One region of the Erwinia sp. L03-1 genome, then DNA from elsewhere that is predicted to be linked to it. Evidence: predicted binding sites of a transcription regulator. Region 1 holds the regulator's gene; the other holds the start of a gene.

Region 1 (7,845 bases):
GTCGGCGAGAGACTTCGCCAGTTCCGGTAGCAGGACCACGGGCAGATTATCCACGCAGTAAAAGCCCATATCTTCCAGCGCGCGCAGCGCGACGGACTTACCGGAACCGGATCGACCGCTGACAATCATCAGCACCATGACGTTTTCTCCTGATTTGCCGCTGACTGAAAGAGAGGTGTCGCGCCGGACATTCGTCTCCTTTCAGCCCTCACAACATTCATCCAATCAGCCGACGGACATCAGCTGCATGCAAGCTAGGTCTCCTCATGGCCCTCTGCCATGATCTCATACAGCTCTTCGTCAGTCTGGGCCGCGCGAAGGCGGCGGCAAATCGTTTTATCCGCCAGACGTCGGGCTACCAGAGAAAGGGTATGCAGATGCGTCTTACACTGGTCAGCCGGAACAAGCAGGGCAAAAAGCAGATCCACTGGCTGATTATCAATGGCATCAAAGGCGATGGGCTGATCGAGCCGGATAAAGACGCCTACCGCGCGCAGGGTGTCTTCCACCAGCTTGCCGTGCGGGATGGCGATACCGTTGCCAATCCCGGTACTTCCCATACGTTCACGCGTAAGGATAGCCTCAAAGATGGTCTGGTGTGGCAGGTTCAGCTGCTTAGCCGCCAGCTCGCTGATAATCTCCAGCGCCCGCTTTTTACTCTGACAGTGTACGCCGCTTCGGGTGCAGGAGAGGCTTAGTACAGTGCTCAGTTCCAGTGTTAAGTCATTGTTCATAATGGGTTCACTTACTTGTTCACTTCCGCCTGGCAAAAGGTGTCATCTTTTGCATCACTGAGCACAGGTTAGCGATGTATCGAAAACGCCCGACCGACTACAGCATGCCTTAATGATCAAACAGCCCGTACCCCATAATCAGAGTACGGGCCGGTCAATCTTACGTCACGTTCTTACTCTACATAAGGGTGGCGAAAAAAGAATCAATGCCTGAGTGAATTTAGTGTTGTTTTAACTTATCTTTATGTTTATTGAGTTGGCGAGTGAGCTTATCTACTAAGCCGTCAATCGCCGCGTACATATCTTTTTCTTCCGAGGTGGCATGCAACTCACCGCCGTTCACATGCAGGGTCGCATCGGCTATCTGCGTAACCTTTTCGACTTTAAGAACAATATAAACCTGATTAATCCGGTCGAAATAGTGCTCCAGCTTAGCAAATTTGGTGGTAACAAATTCGCGCAGGGGATCGGTGATTTCAACATTTAGCCCAGTGATATTGAGTTGCATGCTTTCTTCCTTATCTGTTCGTTCAGACCAGTTGCTTACGCTGATTCGAAGGCGGGATGGATAAAGACTCTCGGTACTTCGCGACGGTACGGCGGGCTACCATGATCCCCTGATCGGAGAGCAGGGTGGTCAGCTTACTGTCGCTAAGAGGTTTGACGGGATTCTCCGTCGAGATTAATTTTTTCACCAGCGCGCGGATTGCCGTTGAGGAGGCTTCGCCTCCGCCTTCGGTGTTCACATGGCTGGAGAAAAAATATTTGAGTTCAAAGATCCCTCGTGGGCTGTGCAGATACTTTTGGGTGGTCACGCGTGAAATGGTTGATTCATGCATATCAACGGCGGTCGCGATATCTGCCAGCACCATCGGGCGCATAAACTCTTCGCCCTGTTCAAAAAAAGCCTGCTGCTGTTCAACGATACAGCAGGTGACCTTCAGCAGCGTATCATTACGGCTCTCAAGACTTTTGATTAGCCATTTCGCTTCCTGAAGATTACTGCGGATAAACTGGCTGTCGCTGTCGCTGCGATTAGCGCTGCCCAGCGAAACATAGTGCTGATTGATTTTAAGGCGCGGCACGCTGTCTGCGTTGAGTTCCACCCTCCAGCGCTGACCGACTTTACGCACTAGTACATCGGGAATGACGTACTCGGGCTCGCCGGTATTGACCGACTGGCCCGGACGCGGATCGAGAGACTGAATCAGCTGCATCGCGCTTTTCAGCACCTCTTCCTTCAGCCGGGTGACGCGCATCAGGCTGCGAAAATCGTGATTCGCCAGCAAATCAAGATGTTCACTGACGATCAGACGGGCTTCCTTCAGGAAGGGCGTATCGGGAAACTGGGAAAGCTGAACCAGCAGGCAGTCGCGAAGATCGCGCGCGCAGACGCCAACGGGATCGAAGCGCTGCACCCGTTTCAACACGGCTTCGACCTCTTCCATGGTGACATCGTCATTGCCCATGCTTTCCTGAATATCATCCAGCGTCACCGTCAGATATCCGGTGGGATCAACCGCATCAATAATCGAAGTGGCAATGGCGCGGTCGGTTTCGCTAAAGGGTGTCAGTTCAACCTGCCACATCAGGTAATCCTGAAGCGACTGGGTGGTTTCCCCCTGATAGACCGGCAGTTCATCATCATGATAGTCGGACCCGGTGCCAGAGGGAGTGCCTGCGGTATAGATCTCATCCCAGGTGGCATCGAGCGGAAGCTCCTCTGGCATATCCTTCTGCTCAAGCGCCTCCCGTGTATCCAGCGCTTCTTTCTCCTCATACTCCTGAGCGTCAACTTCCTCATGAATGTCGGTTTGCTCAAGCAACGGATTACTTTCCAGCGCCAGCTGTATTTCCTGCTGTAGTTCAAGCGTAGAGAGCTGCAGCAGACGAATGGCCTGTTGCAGCTGTGGCGTCATGGCAAGCTGTTGGCTAAGCCTGAGTTGCAAACCTTGCTTCATATTCAGGATAGTAATTCCTCAAAAATTTTACCCGGTCTGAACACCTTATCAGAGTCTGAACTCTTCTCCCAAATAGACGCGTTTAACCTGTTCATCTGCCAGGATTTCTTCCGGGGAACCGTGAGCAATCAGATGGCCCTGACTGACGATATAGGCGCGTTCACAAACGGCCAGCGTTTCGCGAACGTTGTGGTCAGTGATCAGCACGCCCAGACCGCTGTCGCGCAGATGTTCGATGATCTTTTTGATATCAATAACGGAAATCGGATCGACACCGGCAAAGGGCTCATCCAGCAGAATGAACTTTGGATTGGCTGCCAGCGCGCGGGCGATCTCAACGCGGCGGCGTTCACCACCGGACAGCGCCTGGCCGATGTTGTTGCGCAGGTGATCGATGTGGAATTCATTCATCAGCTCGTTGGCGCGATCTTCACGCTGTTCCGTGGTCAGATCGTCACGAATTTGCAGTACCGCCATCAGGTTGTCATACACACTCAGACGGCGAAAGATGGAGGCTTCCTGAGGCAGATAGCCTATCCCGCGACGCGCACGCGCGTGCATGGGCAGGATACTGATATCCTCATCATCAATGACGATGCGGCCTGCATCGCGGGGCACAATGCCGACCACCATATAGAAGGTGGTGGTCTTACCCGCGCCGTTCGGGCCCAGCAGGCCCACAATTTCGCCTGATTTAACCTGCAGGCTGACATCTTCCACCACGCGACGGCCTTTGTAGGCCTTCGCCAGGTTTTCCGCAATTAAAGTAGCCATTAATTACTCTTTTTCTGTCCGGTTGACGGAGTGCCTTTATCCTGAAGCTGTGACGGTACCAGTACGGTGGTCACGCGTTTACCGGTGCTGCCGTAGGCCTGCATTTTCTGTTCTTTAACCAGGTAAGTGATGCGATCGCCTTTAATATTACTATCAAGCTGCTCAAGATAGGCGTTGTCGGTCAGCTCAACGAAGTCTTTCGCCAGCTCGTAATGCATTTTCTGCGCGTGGCCCTTCACCGGTTTGCCGTTATCCTGCATCTGGTAGAAGGTCGCCGGGTTGCCCCAGGCATCGACGATGGTTTTTTTACTGTCGCCGCCGGGACGGGTCACCACAACCTTGTCCGCGGTAATTTTAATGGTCCCCTGAGTGACCACCACATTCCCGGTAAAGGTGGTGACGTTACTTTGCATATCCAGCGACTGGTTTTCGGAAGAGACGTTAACCGGCTGATTGGAGTCACCCGTCAGGGCAAACGCCGGCAGGCTTGCGGCCAGCAGCAAGCTGAGCGTGATGAGCTTAAGGTTGTTTTTCATTTTGAATTTCATAGGAGGTTTTGACCTTTTCAATCAACTCGGCAGTTTTATTCCGTAAATTCCCACGCATCTTCATGCCCGAAGAGTTAAAGCTACTGCCATAAAGCGTTACCTGATCCTCTGACGTAACATCCTGCGTTACGAGGTTGACCACGGCATTATCGGTCTTGATGCGCTGGAGTTGAGCATCTTTCGTCAGGCTGTTAACCTCAACGTGACCATACAGGTACAGCATCCGATCATTTGTCAGTTTGGCTTTATCCGCTCTGACGGACCAGGTTGGGATTTTGTTTTCGTCATAGGTCGTCATAAGCGGATTATCAAACCAGCTCACGCCATCCTGCGAAAAGTAAGTCACCTTATCGGAAACCAGCTTATAGCTCAGCGCCCCCATGGGGTTATACACCACCGTATTTGAGGTCTCACTGGTATAGGTCGGCTCCAGCCCGTTTGCCGCCGCCGGGGCATTGCCCTTATCGTTATCGGCCATATTCCAGCCGATCAGTACGATAGCCACCAGGGCCAGCAGTAGCGTAATCCAACGCCTTGTTTTACTCATACAGACTGTCCTTTGGCCTCATCAAATCTGTCCTGGGCGATTAAAATCAGATCGCAAATTTCTCGTACCGCTCCGCGCCCACCCGCAAGGCGAGTGACGTAATCTGCACGCGGAAGCAGTACCGGATGAGCATCTGCGACGGTTACGCTAAGGCCCACTTCTGCCATTACCGGCCAGTCGATCAGGTCATCGCCAATATAGGCCACTCGATCCGGCGTTAGCGACAGTTTATCCAGAAGTTCCCGGAAGGCCAGAAGCTTATCAGACTGACCCTGGTAAAGATGTGTAATTCCTAGCGTGGCGCAGCGATCTTCCAGAAGCTTTGCTTTGCGGCCGGTAATAATAGCCACTTCCACGTCAGAGGTCAGCAGGCAGCGAATACCGTAGCCATCGCGTACGTTAAACGCTTTCAGCTCCTCGCCATTATTGCCCTGATAAATGACGCCATCGGACATAACGCCGTCCACGTCGCAAATCAGCAATGCAATCGCCCGGGCGCGCGACATCACGTCTGCGCTTACCGCGCCGTAACAGGTTTCAACCCAGCCTGCGGATGTACTCATTATGTTCAGATTCCTTGTCAGACAACGCCGGCACGCAGCATGTCATGCATATGGACAACCCCGAGCAAATGATCGCCATCGGCGACCATCACGACGGTAATATTACGGCTCTGCATCAGGTTAAGCGCCTCCACGGCCAGCGTATTGGGGCGAACCCGAATGCCGCCTGAGGTCATTACGCTGGCAATGCTGGCGTGTTGGATATCAATGCCCATATCAAAGACCCGCCGCAGGTCACCATCGGTAAAGATGCCCTCAATCTTCATCAGATCGTTACAGACGACCGTCATACCCATATTTTTGCGCGTTATCTCCAGCAGCGCATCGCGCAGGGAGGCGTCGCGGCTGACGTGAGGGATCTCATCGCCCGCGTGCATAATATCATTAACGGTTAACAGCAGCTTACGCCCCAGGGTGCCGCCGGGGTGGGAGAGCGCAAAATCTTCTGCGGTGAAGCCGCGCGCTTTTAGCAGGGCGACGGCCAGGGCGTCTCCCATCACCAGCGTCGCTGTGGTGCTGCTGGTTGGCGCCAGGCCCAGCGGACAGGCTTCCTTAGGTACTTTAACACAGAGATGGATATCGGCAGCACGGCCCATCGCGCTCTCTGGTCGGCTGGTGATACAGATAAGTGAAACGTGCAGACGTTTCAGTACCGGGATCAGCGCGAGAATCTCGGAGGATTCGCCCGAGTTGGAGATGGCAATGACGGCGTCACCTGCACTGACCATGCCGAGATCGCCATGGCTGGCTTCGGCCGGATGAACAAAAAAGGCCGGCGTTCCGGTACTGGCGAAGGTCGCGGCCATCTTTTTACCAATGTGCCCCGACTTACCCATGCCCATTATCACCACTTTACCCCGGCAGCTGTAGATCCGCTTGCAGGCTTCGGTAAAGTCTTCGTTAATGTACTGATCAAGCTGTTCCAGTCCCTGACGTTCAATGTTCAGGACATCTCTGCCTGCCTGTTGAAAATCAAAGCCCGGATCGAGCGTTCGAGGTGCCATAGTTTACAATCCTTTTACCAGAAGGTAGCGCCAGGCTGCCAGTAAAGCACGGCGACCCAGGCAACAAAGCCGCAGAGCAGCAGCGAACCTGCGACTCTTCCAATGCAGCGGCTGCGCTGTAGACACAAAAGTGTAAAAAGGGCGCTGACGCCCAGCATAACCCAATAATCCCGCGCAAAAGCCTGGGTATCAACTGCTCCAGGATGGATCAGCGCGGGCACGCCCAGAACGATGGCAATATTGTAGATATTCGATCCGATCAGATTGCCTATCGCAATGTCATCTTCGCCTTTCAGCGCACCGGCAAGCACCGTCGCCAGCTCAGGGAGGCTGGTGCCGACAGAAATTATCGTCAGGCCGATAACCAGTTCGCTGATGCCGAAGTAGTTCGCGATTACGGTCGCATTATCAATCACCATGCTGGTCGACATAGGCAGGATAATTAACGCAACCGCCAGCCAGAGAAACGCCACCGTGTTGCCCGCGTCGTCGCGCGGCAGCTCGGCAATTTGCTCGCGCGTGAGGGAGTCACTGTTATCGCGTTCGGCGCGGCGGGCAATTTTGATAATAAACAGCAGCCAGGCGGCGGCCAGCGCCAGCAGCAGCAGCCCGTCGCCCCGGCTCAGCGCGTTGTCGCACAGCAGCACGCCGCATAAAAGCGTGACTAACAGCATCAGGGGAAGCTCGCGGCGCACCAGCCTTGAGTGAACGGTGAGCGGGTGAATCAGCGCCGCGCCGCCCAGAATCAGCAGGATGTTCGTAATATTTGAGCCCATCGCGGTGCCAACGGCAATATCCATCTGACCGTGCGTAGAGGCGGAGAAAGCGACAATCAGCTCGGGAAGGGAAGTGCCGATCCCTACCACGGTCATCCCGATAATCAGAGGGGGAACACCCAATGCACGACAGAGAATCGCGGCGCTAAAAACCAGACGATCTGCACCATATACCAGCAGGACTAAACCGATAAATAATAGTGCGGTAGCTACGAGCATGAAATGTCCTTTGATCGGGTATAATCGTCGGCTGCCTTGCGTGACAGAGGAAAATGAAGGCGTCGTCAGTCAATGCGGTGATTTTGACGGTCTGAAGGCAAAAAGTAAAACGTATGCCAGTTTTAGACACGTCTTCGCCGTAAGTTTCTGTAAAAGTGTCCTGCCTGGTGGGTTATACGCTACCATCGGAGGTAAACATGTGCCTGGATAGAGAGGATAAGAGGTAACTATGAGCCAGACGGAGACGAATTTGGTGGATGTCCGGGGCGTGAGCTTCGCCCGCGGAGATAGGCCGGTGTTCGATAACATCTCGCTTACGGTGCCCAAAGGGAAAGTTACTGCCATTATGGGTCCCTCAGGCATTGGTAAAACAACGCTGCTGCGTTTAATTGGTGGGCAACTGCGGCCCGATAGCGGAGAGATCTGGTTCAACGGCGAGAACATACCCAGCCTCTCACGCTCACGCCTTTATGAGGCGCGCAAAAAAATGAGTATGTTGTTTCAGTCGGGCGCACTGTTCACCGATTTGACCGTGTTTGATAATGTGGCCTGGCCGCTGCGTGAGCATACCCAGCTTCCCCCTCAGCTACTGCACAGTACGGTGATGATGAAGCTGGAAGCCGTAGGGCTACGCGGCGCGGCATGGCTTAAGCCTTCCGAGCTGTCAGGCGGCATGGCCAGACGCGCGGCGCTGGCGCGTGCTATTGCGCTCGAGCCTG
Region 2 (7,845 bases), 1.8 Mb from region 1:
CAGCAGGGTGCTTTTGCCGGAGCCGCTGCGGCCAATAATCGAGATCACTTCGCCCATATCGACGTCGAGATCCACACCCCTAAGGACGTGGTTATCACCGTAGTATTTCTGTACCTGATTAATGGTGATGAGCGGCATTGAATTTCTTCTCCAGATACTGGCTGTAGCGGGACAGCGGATAACACATCAGGAAGTAGCCCAGCGCCACCAGCCCGAACACTTTAAAAGGTTGATAGGTCACGTTATTCAGGATGGTGCCGGCTTTGGTTAGTTCGACAAAGCCGATAATCGACGCCAGCGCGGTGCCTTTCACCACCTGTACGGCAAAGCCCACGGTGGGGGCAATGCCGATGCGCAGCGCCTGCGGCAGCACCACCCGCCAGAGCGTCTGCCCGGTATTCAGTCCCAGGCAGCGTGAGGCTTCCCACTGCCCTTTCGGCAGCGCGCTGATGCTCCCGTGCCAGATATCCACCAGAAAGGCGCTGGTATAGAGCGTCAGCGCCAGCGAGGCGGCGGTCCAGGGCGAGACGTCAATGCCAAACAGCGCCACGCCGAAAAAGGCCAGAAACAGCTGCATCAGCAGCGGCGTCCCCTGAAAAAGTTCGCTGTAACAGCGCACCAGCCGCGTCGGCCAGCGTCGGCGACTGAGGCGAACCAGTACCAGCGGCAGCGCCACCACCGTGCCGCCGAAAAAGGCGGTCAGCGACAGCAGCAGGGTCCAGCGTGCGGCCAGCAGCAGATTGCGAACAATATCCCAGTCGGTAAAAGTGGTCATCTCTGCGCTCCTCTCAGCCATTTACGCCCGGCGGCCAGCAGCAGCTGCCGCATCGCCACCGACAGCGCAAGATAAATCAGCGTGGTCACCAGATAGACCTCAAAACTTAAAAAGGTCCGCGACTGGATCAGGCTGGCGGCAAAGGTCAGTTCCTCATACGAAACCTGCGATACCACCGACGACCCCAGCATCACGATAATGCACTGGCTGACCAGCGCCGGATAAATGCGCTGTAGCGCGGGCGGCAGCACCACCCGAAGAAACGTCTGGCTGCGGCTTAGCCCCAGCACGCGCCCGGCTTCCCACTGCCCCTGCGGGGTGACCTGGATCCCGGCGCGAATAATTTCCGTGCTGTAGGCCCCGAGGTTAATCAGCATCGCCAGCAGCGCCGCCTCGCCCGCGGTCATTTTCAACCCCAGATTCGGCAGGCCAAAAACAATAAAGAACAGCTGAACCACAAACGGCGTGTTGCGGATCAGCTCTACGTAGCCACCCCACAGGCGGCTGAGCAGCGTGGGCCTGCCGCTACGCAGCGCGGCGCCCAGGATCCCCAGCCCCACCCCGCCCACGGTGGCCAGCACCGTCAGCTGGACGGTAACCCAAAGTCCGGCCAGCAGTTCAGGCCAGAAGGGCCACAGCGCAGGGAAATTAAGTTGTCCCATCATTGCTCCCTCAGGCGCCGAAATCGGCCGGAAGCGGTGCTTTCAGCCACTGCTGCGACAGGCCGTTGAGCGTTTTGTCCGCCAGCGCCTGGGCGATAAGCGCATCCACCTTCGCCTTAAGGGCGGGTTCGTCCTTACGCATACCGATAAAGCACGGCGAGTCCTTTAGCATAAATTTGGTGACCGGCGCCTTACCGGGGTTTTGACGCGTGATGGCGGCGACCACCAGGTTGCCGGTCGCCACGTACTGCACCTGGCCCGACAGGTAAGCAGAGAGCGTGGTGTTATTGTCCTCATACCGCTTCAGCTGCGCGTTCTTCGGCGCGATATCGCTCAGCACCATGTCCTCAACCGCCCCGCGCGTCACGCCGATGGATTTACCGGCCAGCCCGGCCGCGCTCTTAAGGTCATCCTCTTTTGGACCAAACACGCCGAGGAAAAATGGCGCATAGGCGCGGCTAAACGCGATAACCTTTTCCCGCTCCGGATTTTTCCCCAGGCTGGAGATCACCAGATCGACCTTATCGGTTTGCAGGTAAGGCACGCGGTTGGCACTGGAGACCGGCACCAGCTGCAACTTAAGTTTCATCTGCTTCGCCAGGTACGTGGCCATATCAATGTCGTAACCCTGCGGCTGAAGGTCAGTCCCTACCGAGCCGAACGGCGGGAAGTCCTGCGGCACGGCAATGCGTATAACGCCTCTTTTTTCAATATCCTGTAGCCGATCCGCCCTTGCCTGGGTGACCTGAGTCAACATCAAAGCTGCGCCCAACACTGCCAAAAATGCTCTCTTCATTCTTATCTACCCCGGTTAATAAAACATGAAACGAAAGATTCTTAAAGAATTTATTTGCAACTAATGTGCCATCATCGGGCGCGACAGATAATTACTTTTCGCTACTGCTCCGCCAGAAGAGCGCGGAGCAGTAGCAGCAGAAAAGCGCGATTTATTCGAAATTTAAGAGGTTATGACCGGGTTACAGCCGTGAGAGGCATTTCTTTAGCGCACTCGTCGCAGATCAGGGAGATAAAGAGTGATGCGGGGAAGCGCCCCATAAAGAGGCAGAGCACCAAAACAGTGCCCCACTAGCGCCGCTCCAGCTCGTCAAGCTGCCCGTAGAGATCGGCAATATGATGGATCCGCTGCCGTCCTTCGCTGAGTGATTCATGCAGCAGCGCATTGGCAAGCAGGTTAATCAGGCTGTTTGCCGAAGCATAGCTGTCAAAGGCGGAGACGCTGTCCAGCGGGGTGCACAGCTGCCAGCGGGCCAGCGCGATAACCGCCTGTGCCTGCGGCTCGCAGATGACCAGCGTGGGAATATCGCGGCCCTGTAACGCAAGCATCAGGGGTTTGATAATGCGCGGACGTCGGCGAAACGCCAGCACCACCACCGTATCATCCGGCGTCATCTCCACCAGCTCCTCTGCCAGCGTTTGTCCCGGCTGCGGCAGTACCATCACACCGCCTCTGGCCTGCTGGAGCTGCTGACGAAAGTGCAGCGCGACCGGATAAGCGTTGCGCATCCCAATGATAAATATGCGTTTACAGCGGGCGAGCTGCTGCACCACTTCGCCAAACTGCCCGGGATCAATCGCGCTAACCCACTGCGTCAGATTGGCCATTTCCTGCTTGTAGTGTCGGGAGAGCAGCGTGTTGCCCTGAACCGCATCGCGGTTGTCGGTCAGGGGCATTCCACTCTGGCGCAGAGTACGCAGCTCGTCACGCATATCCTTGTATTTCTCGTAGCCCAGCCGCTTAAACAGGCGGCTGACGGTCGCCTTTGAGACGCCGCTGAGCCGCGCCAGCTCTGCGCTGTTATAGCCGATCAGATCGTCGAAATGATCGAAAACGAAATCCGCGACCCGCTGCTCCTGCGGGGAGAGCTGGGGATAGTGACTTTTCAGGCGCTCATCAAGCTGTTTCATCGCTTACCTTGTAACTTTCGTTTCATTTTTCCCAGCATAACCAAATATTATCGCCCTTGAGGAGAAAAATTTTTCGGCAGCGAAACATTGCCGGCGGCAACCTGGAACATCTCTTGCTTTACTTCATTTATGTACCCGATAAAAAGAGACTGAAATGATTCAGAGTCATATCGCCCCGCTCGGCATGGCCGTCGCCCCTCACCACCTCGCCAGCGAAAGTGCGCTGGCCGTATTGCGCGATGGCGGCAACGCCATTGAAGCGATGGTCGCGGCTGCGGCCACCATTGCGGTGGTCTATCCGCATATGAACGGACTGGGGGGCGATGGCTTCTGGCTGATCGTGCCGCCAAAGGGCGACCCGATTGCCATTGATGCCAGCGGCGCGGCCGGATCCCTCGCCAGCCTGGCCTTTTATGAACCGGCGCAGGCTATCCCGCACCGCGGACCCAGGGCGGCGCTGACCGTGGCCGGCACCGTCAGCGGCTGGTCCGAAGCGCTAAACGTCTCTGCCGGGATGGGCGGCGCAGCCCTGCCCCTCTCCCGCCTGCTGGCCGATGCTATTCGCTATGCCGCAGACGGCATTCCGGTAACAGGTTCTCAGGCCGATGCCACCCGGTCTAAATATCATGAGCTGGCCGATCAGCCCGGTTTTGCCGCCACCTTTCTGCCCGATGGCGAGGTGCCTGAAGCGGGCAGCCGCTTTACTCAACCGGCGCTGGCGAACACCCTCAGCATACTGACCGAACAGGGGCTGGAGAGCTTCTATCGCGGCCCGCTGGCAAACCATATGGCGGGAGAGATGTCCCGCCTGGGCATGCCGATCACCCTGGAAGACCTGAATAATCATCGGGCGAAGCGGCGCGCGCCGCTGCGTCTCCGCCATCAGTCCGGCGACATTTTCAATATGACGCCCCCCACCCAGGGGCTGGTTTCGCTGGCCATTTTGGGCATCACCGATCGGCTGGATATGCCCGCTGCGAATGAGGCGCAGACCGTTCACCGCATTGTCGAGGCCACCAAGCTGGCGTTTGGCCTGCGTGACCGCTACATCACCGATCCGCTGCATATGCAGGAAGAGATGCAGGCGCTGCTGGACGGCAACATCCTGGACGGGCTGGCAGACAGCATTGACGATCGCTGCGCTGCGCCATGGGGAGAAGGTAAAGGCCCGGGCGATACGGTGTGGATGGGGGTAATGGACAGCAGCGGCCTGGCCGTCTCCTTTATTCAGAGCATCTATCACGAATTTGGCAGCGGCGTGGTGCTACCCGGCACCGGCATTACCTGGCAGAACCGCGGCGCGGCTTTCAGCCTCGATCCACAGCATCTGCTGGCGCTGGCCCCGGGCAAGCAGCCTTTTCATACCCTTAACCCCGCAGCCGCGCGCCTGAATGATGGCCGCACGTTGGTATACGGATCAATGGGCGGTGACGGCCAGCCGCAGACGCAGGCGGCTATCTTTACCCGCCATGTATTACAGGGCATGCCGCTCCAGCAGGCCGTTAGCGCCCCGCGCTGGCTGCTGGGACGCACCTGGGGCCAGGCGTCGGACTCCCTGAAGCTGGAGGGCCGCTTTTGCCAGGCAACCTTCGATACCCTGCGGGCGCTGGGTCATGAGGTCGAAAAGCTCCCTGACTTCAGCGAGGCCGTCGGCCATGCAGGTGCCATCGTCCGGCATACCAACGGCATGCTGGAAGGTGCCTGCGATCCCCGCAGCGACGGCAGCGCAGCCGGTTTTTAACAGGAGAACATCATGAGTAACGAGCCTGACTGGGCAGTGTGGCTGGAACAGATGGAGCAGGTGCTGGGCGTGACGCTGGACGATGCACGCCGCGACGCGCTGCGGGTGCAGTTTACGCGTATAGCCACCATGGCGCAGCCGCTGATGGCCTTACCGCTCGATGAGCGTCTGGACGTGGCGGGGGTGTATAAAGCATGTGCGTGACCTTATCCATTGCCGCCGTGCGGGCGGCGCTAACCCGTGGCGAACTGAGCGCCCGCGATATTGCCCGGCAGACCCTGGCTGATATTGAGCGGTACAATCCGACCCTTAACGCCTGGACGCATATCACCCGCGATCGCATGCTCGGCGAGGCCGACAGGCTTGACGCCCGGCGAAAATCCGGCCTGCCCCTCCCGCCGCTCGCAGCGATACCCTATGCGGTAAAAAACCTGTTTGACGTGGCCGGGCAGACCACCCTGGCGGGAGCCAGCCTGTTTAACGATCGCCCGGCGGCCACAGAGGATGCCTGGGCGGTGCGCAGGCTGGCTGACGCGGGTGCGCTGCTCTCCGGCATGCTGAATATGGACGCCTATGCCTATGGTTTCACCACTGAGAACAGCCACTACGGCGCCACGAAAAATCCGCACGATCTGCGGCGTATCGCCGGTGGCTCCTCGGGCGGATCGGCAGCGGCAGTCGCCGCCGGGCTGGTTAACTTCTCACTGGGCAGCGATACCAACGGCTCGATCCGCGTGCCCGCCTCGCTGTGCGGCATTTTCGGCCTGAAGCCAACCTTTGGCCGCCTCTCCCGCAGCGGCAGCCAGCCATTTGTTGCTAGCCTCGACCATATTGGTCCCTTTGCCCGCAGCACGGAGGATCTGGCCTGGGTATATGATGCCCTCCAGGGCCGCGATCCGCAGGACGGATTTCAGGCCGATAAAGCCCTGCACCCGGTCTTTAACCAGCTGGAACGCGGCGCTGATGGGCTGCGCGTGGGAGTACTGGATGGCTACTTTCACACCTGGTGCAGCGAAAACGCGCGTACCGCCGTCGCCGCGGTCGCCCGGGCGCTTAACGCGCAGGATAACGTTACCCTGCCGGACGCTGAACTGGCACGTAATGCAGCCTTTCTGATTACCGCCTCCGAAGGGGGTAATCTCTACCTGCCCGCGCTGCGCAGCCAACCCGAACGCTTCGAGCCCCTTTCGCGCGAGCGGCTGCTGGCCGGGGCGATGATCCCCGCCGCCTGGTACGTGCAGGCACAGCGCTTCCGCCGCCGCTTTCAACAGCAGACGCTGCCGCTGTTTGAGCAGTTTGACGTGCTTATCGCCCCGGCCACGCCGGACAGCGCCACGCTGATTGGTCAGGAAACCCTGCGCATTAACGATACCGACCTGCCCATTCGCGCCAGTATGGGCATGCTCACCCAGCCCATCTCCTTTCTCGGGCTGCCGGTGACCACGGTGCCGCTGCGCACGCCGGAAGGCCTGCCGATTGGCGTACAGCTTATTGCCGCCCCCTTTAAAGAAGACGCCTGCCTGCGCGCCGCCTGGGCGCTGGAGCAGATGGGCATCACCACCGCACTGCCAGCAACAATGGGAGCCACGCTATGAAGAGCGAATATATCGACCGCCCGGTGATTCTGGCGGAGGTCACCGCCGCCTTTTACCGCTATGAAGAGGCGCTAATCAGCAACGATACGGTGGTGCTCGACGAGCTGTTCTGGCACGACGGCCGCACCGTGCGGCTGGGTGCCGGAGAAAATCTGTATGGCATAGACGCGATCCGGGCCTTCCGCGCCTCGCGCCCTGCCGCCGGGCTGGATCGCCAGTTGCGCAATACGGTTATTACCACCTTTGGCGAAGACTTCGCGGTATGCAGCACGGAATTTACCCGTGACAGCAGCGACCGGGTGGGCCGCCAGCAGCAGACCTGGGTCAAACTCCCCTGCGGATGGCGCATTGTCGCCGCCCAGGTGAGTTTAATGAGCTAAGGCGCTTATCTCCAGAGGCCACAGGATTCGGGGATTCGGGGATTCGGGGATTCGGGGATTCGGGGATTCGGGGATTCGGGGATTCGGGGATTCGGGGATTCGGGGATTCGGGGATTCGGGGATTCGGGGATTCGGGGATTCGGGGATTCGGGGATTCGGGCAGGTAGCCTGTCAAAATTTCGCCGTAGTGCACAGAAAAGTGTCGTTTACCGCCCGCATTGATGGAAAAGAGTGCAATCGGTTCAAATTCCACAATAAAGCCATTGACGGTTTTCCTCCAAAAGGGTTTAATGCGCCCCGTTGCCCGGATAGCTCAGTCGGTAGAGCAGGGGATTGAAAATCCCCGTGTCCTTGGTTCGATTCCGAGTCCGGGCACCACTATTCCAAACCCTCGCTTATGCGGGGGTTTTTGCGTTATGACTCAATAACTTGTTGGTTTGTCAGTAGTTACCTATCTAAATCTTCCTCCGGCCCCGCTTCCCGGTGGTACAGAAAGGTGGTACAAAATGGGCATTATGATACAGCCAACTAAGAACAGATTCGGCGTTTACCACGTCCGTAAAGCCGTACCCAAACACCTGGTCGTCATACTTGGTAAACGTGAAATCAAGTTTACTCTTGATACGAAAGACGTGAAGGAGGCCAGAGAGCGTGCGCCTGCCAAAATCATCCAGATTGACCTCATGCTCAGGCTGGCTGAAAAACAGCTGGCCGCAGAGCAGACACTCACTGATGCCGATATTGAACTTATTGCTGGTGTATGGGC

What was found. The regulator sigma-54, encoded in region 1, starts transcription at its own class of promoters, with help from an activator protein. The targets are predictions, from matches to a motif close to GTTGGCACANNTTTCGCTNT.
Region 2: the regulator sigma-54 is predicted to act here: its motif matches at 3,464-3,483, upstream of AC4PCC_RS16420 (gamma-glutamyltransferase family protein).

The regions. Positions count from the first base shown of each region.
Region 1 covers NZ_CM178762.1:460,320-468,164, forward strand. The annotation lists gene rapZ (RNase adapter RapZ) at 1-138, opposite strand, end outside; gene ptsN (PTS IIA-like nitrogen regulatory protein PtsN) at 255-734, opposite strand; gene hpf (ribosome hibernation promoting factor) at 955-1,242, opposite strand; gene rpoN (RNA polymerase factor sigma-54) at 1,265-2,695, opposite strand; gene lptB (LPS export ABC transporter ATP-binding protein) at 2,744-3,469, opposite strand; gene lptA (lipopolysaccharide ABC transporter substrate-binding protein LptA) at 3,469-4,017, opposite strand; gene lptC (LPS export ABC transporter periplasmic protein LptC) at 3,989-4,564, opposite strand; gene kdsC (3-deoxy-manno-octulosonate-8-phosphatase KdsC) at 4,561-5,127, opposite strand; gene kdsD (arabinose-5-phosphate isomerase KdsD) at 5,145-6,131, opposite strand; gene AC4PCC_RS02160 (calcium/sodium antiporter) at 6,146-7,126, opposite strand; gene mlaF (phospholipid ABC transporter ATP-binding protein MlaF) at 7,356-7,845, shown strand, end outside.
Region 2 covers NZ_CM178762.1:3,520,597-3,528,441, forward strand. The annotation lists gene AC4PCC_RS16395 (amino acid ABC transporter ATP-binding protein) at 1-138, opposite strand, end outside; gene AC4PCC_RS16400 (amino acid ABC transporter permease) at 119-775, opposite strand; gene AC4PCC_RS16405 (amino acid ABC transporter permease) at 772-1,440, opposite strand; gene AC4PCC_RS16410 (transporter substrate-binding domain-containing protein) at 1,448-2,233, opposite strand; gene hpxU (MurR/RpiR family transcriptional regulator HpxU) at 2,524-3,363, opposite strand; gene AC4PCC_RS16420 (gamma-glutamyltransferase family protein) at 3,518-5,104, shown strand; gene hpxX (oxalurate catabolism protein HpxX) at 5,117-5,308, shown strand; gene AC4PCC_RS16430 (AtzE family amidohydrolase) at 5,299-6,699, shown strand; gene hpxZ (oxalurate catabolism protein HpxZ) at 6,696-7,079, shown strand; tRNA gene AC4PCC_RS16440 (tRNA-Phe) at 7,382-7,457, shown strand; gene AC4PCC_RS16445 (DUF6538 domain-containing protein) at 7,586-7,845, shown strand, end outside.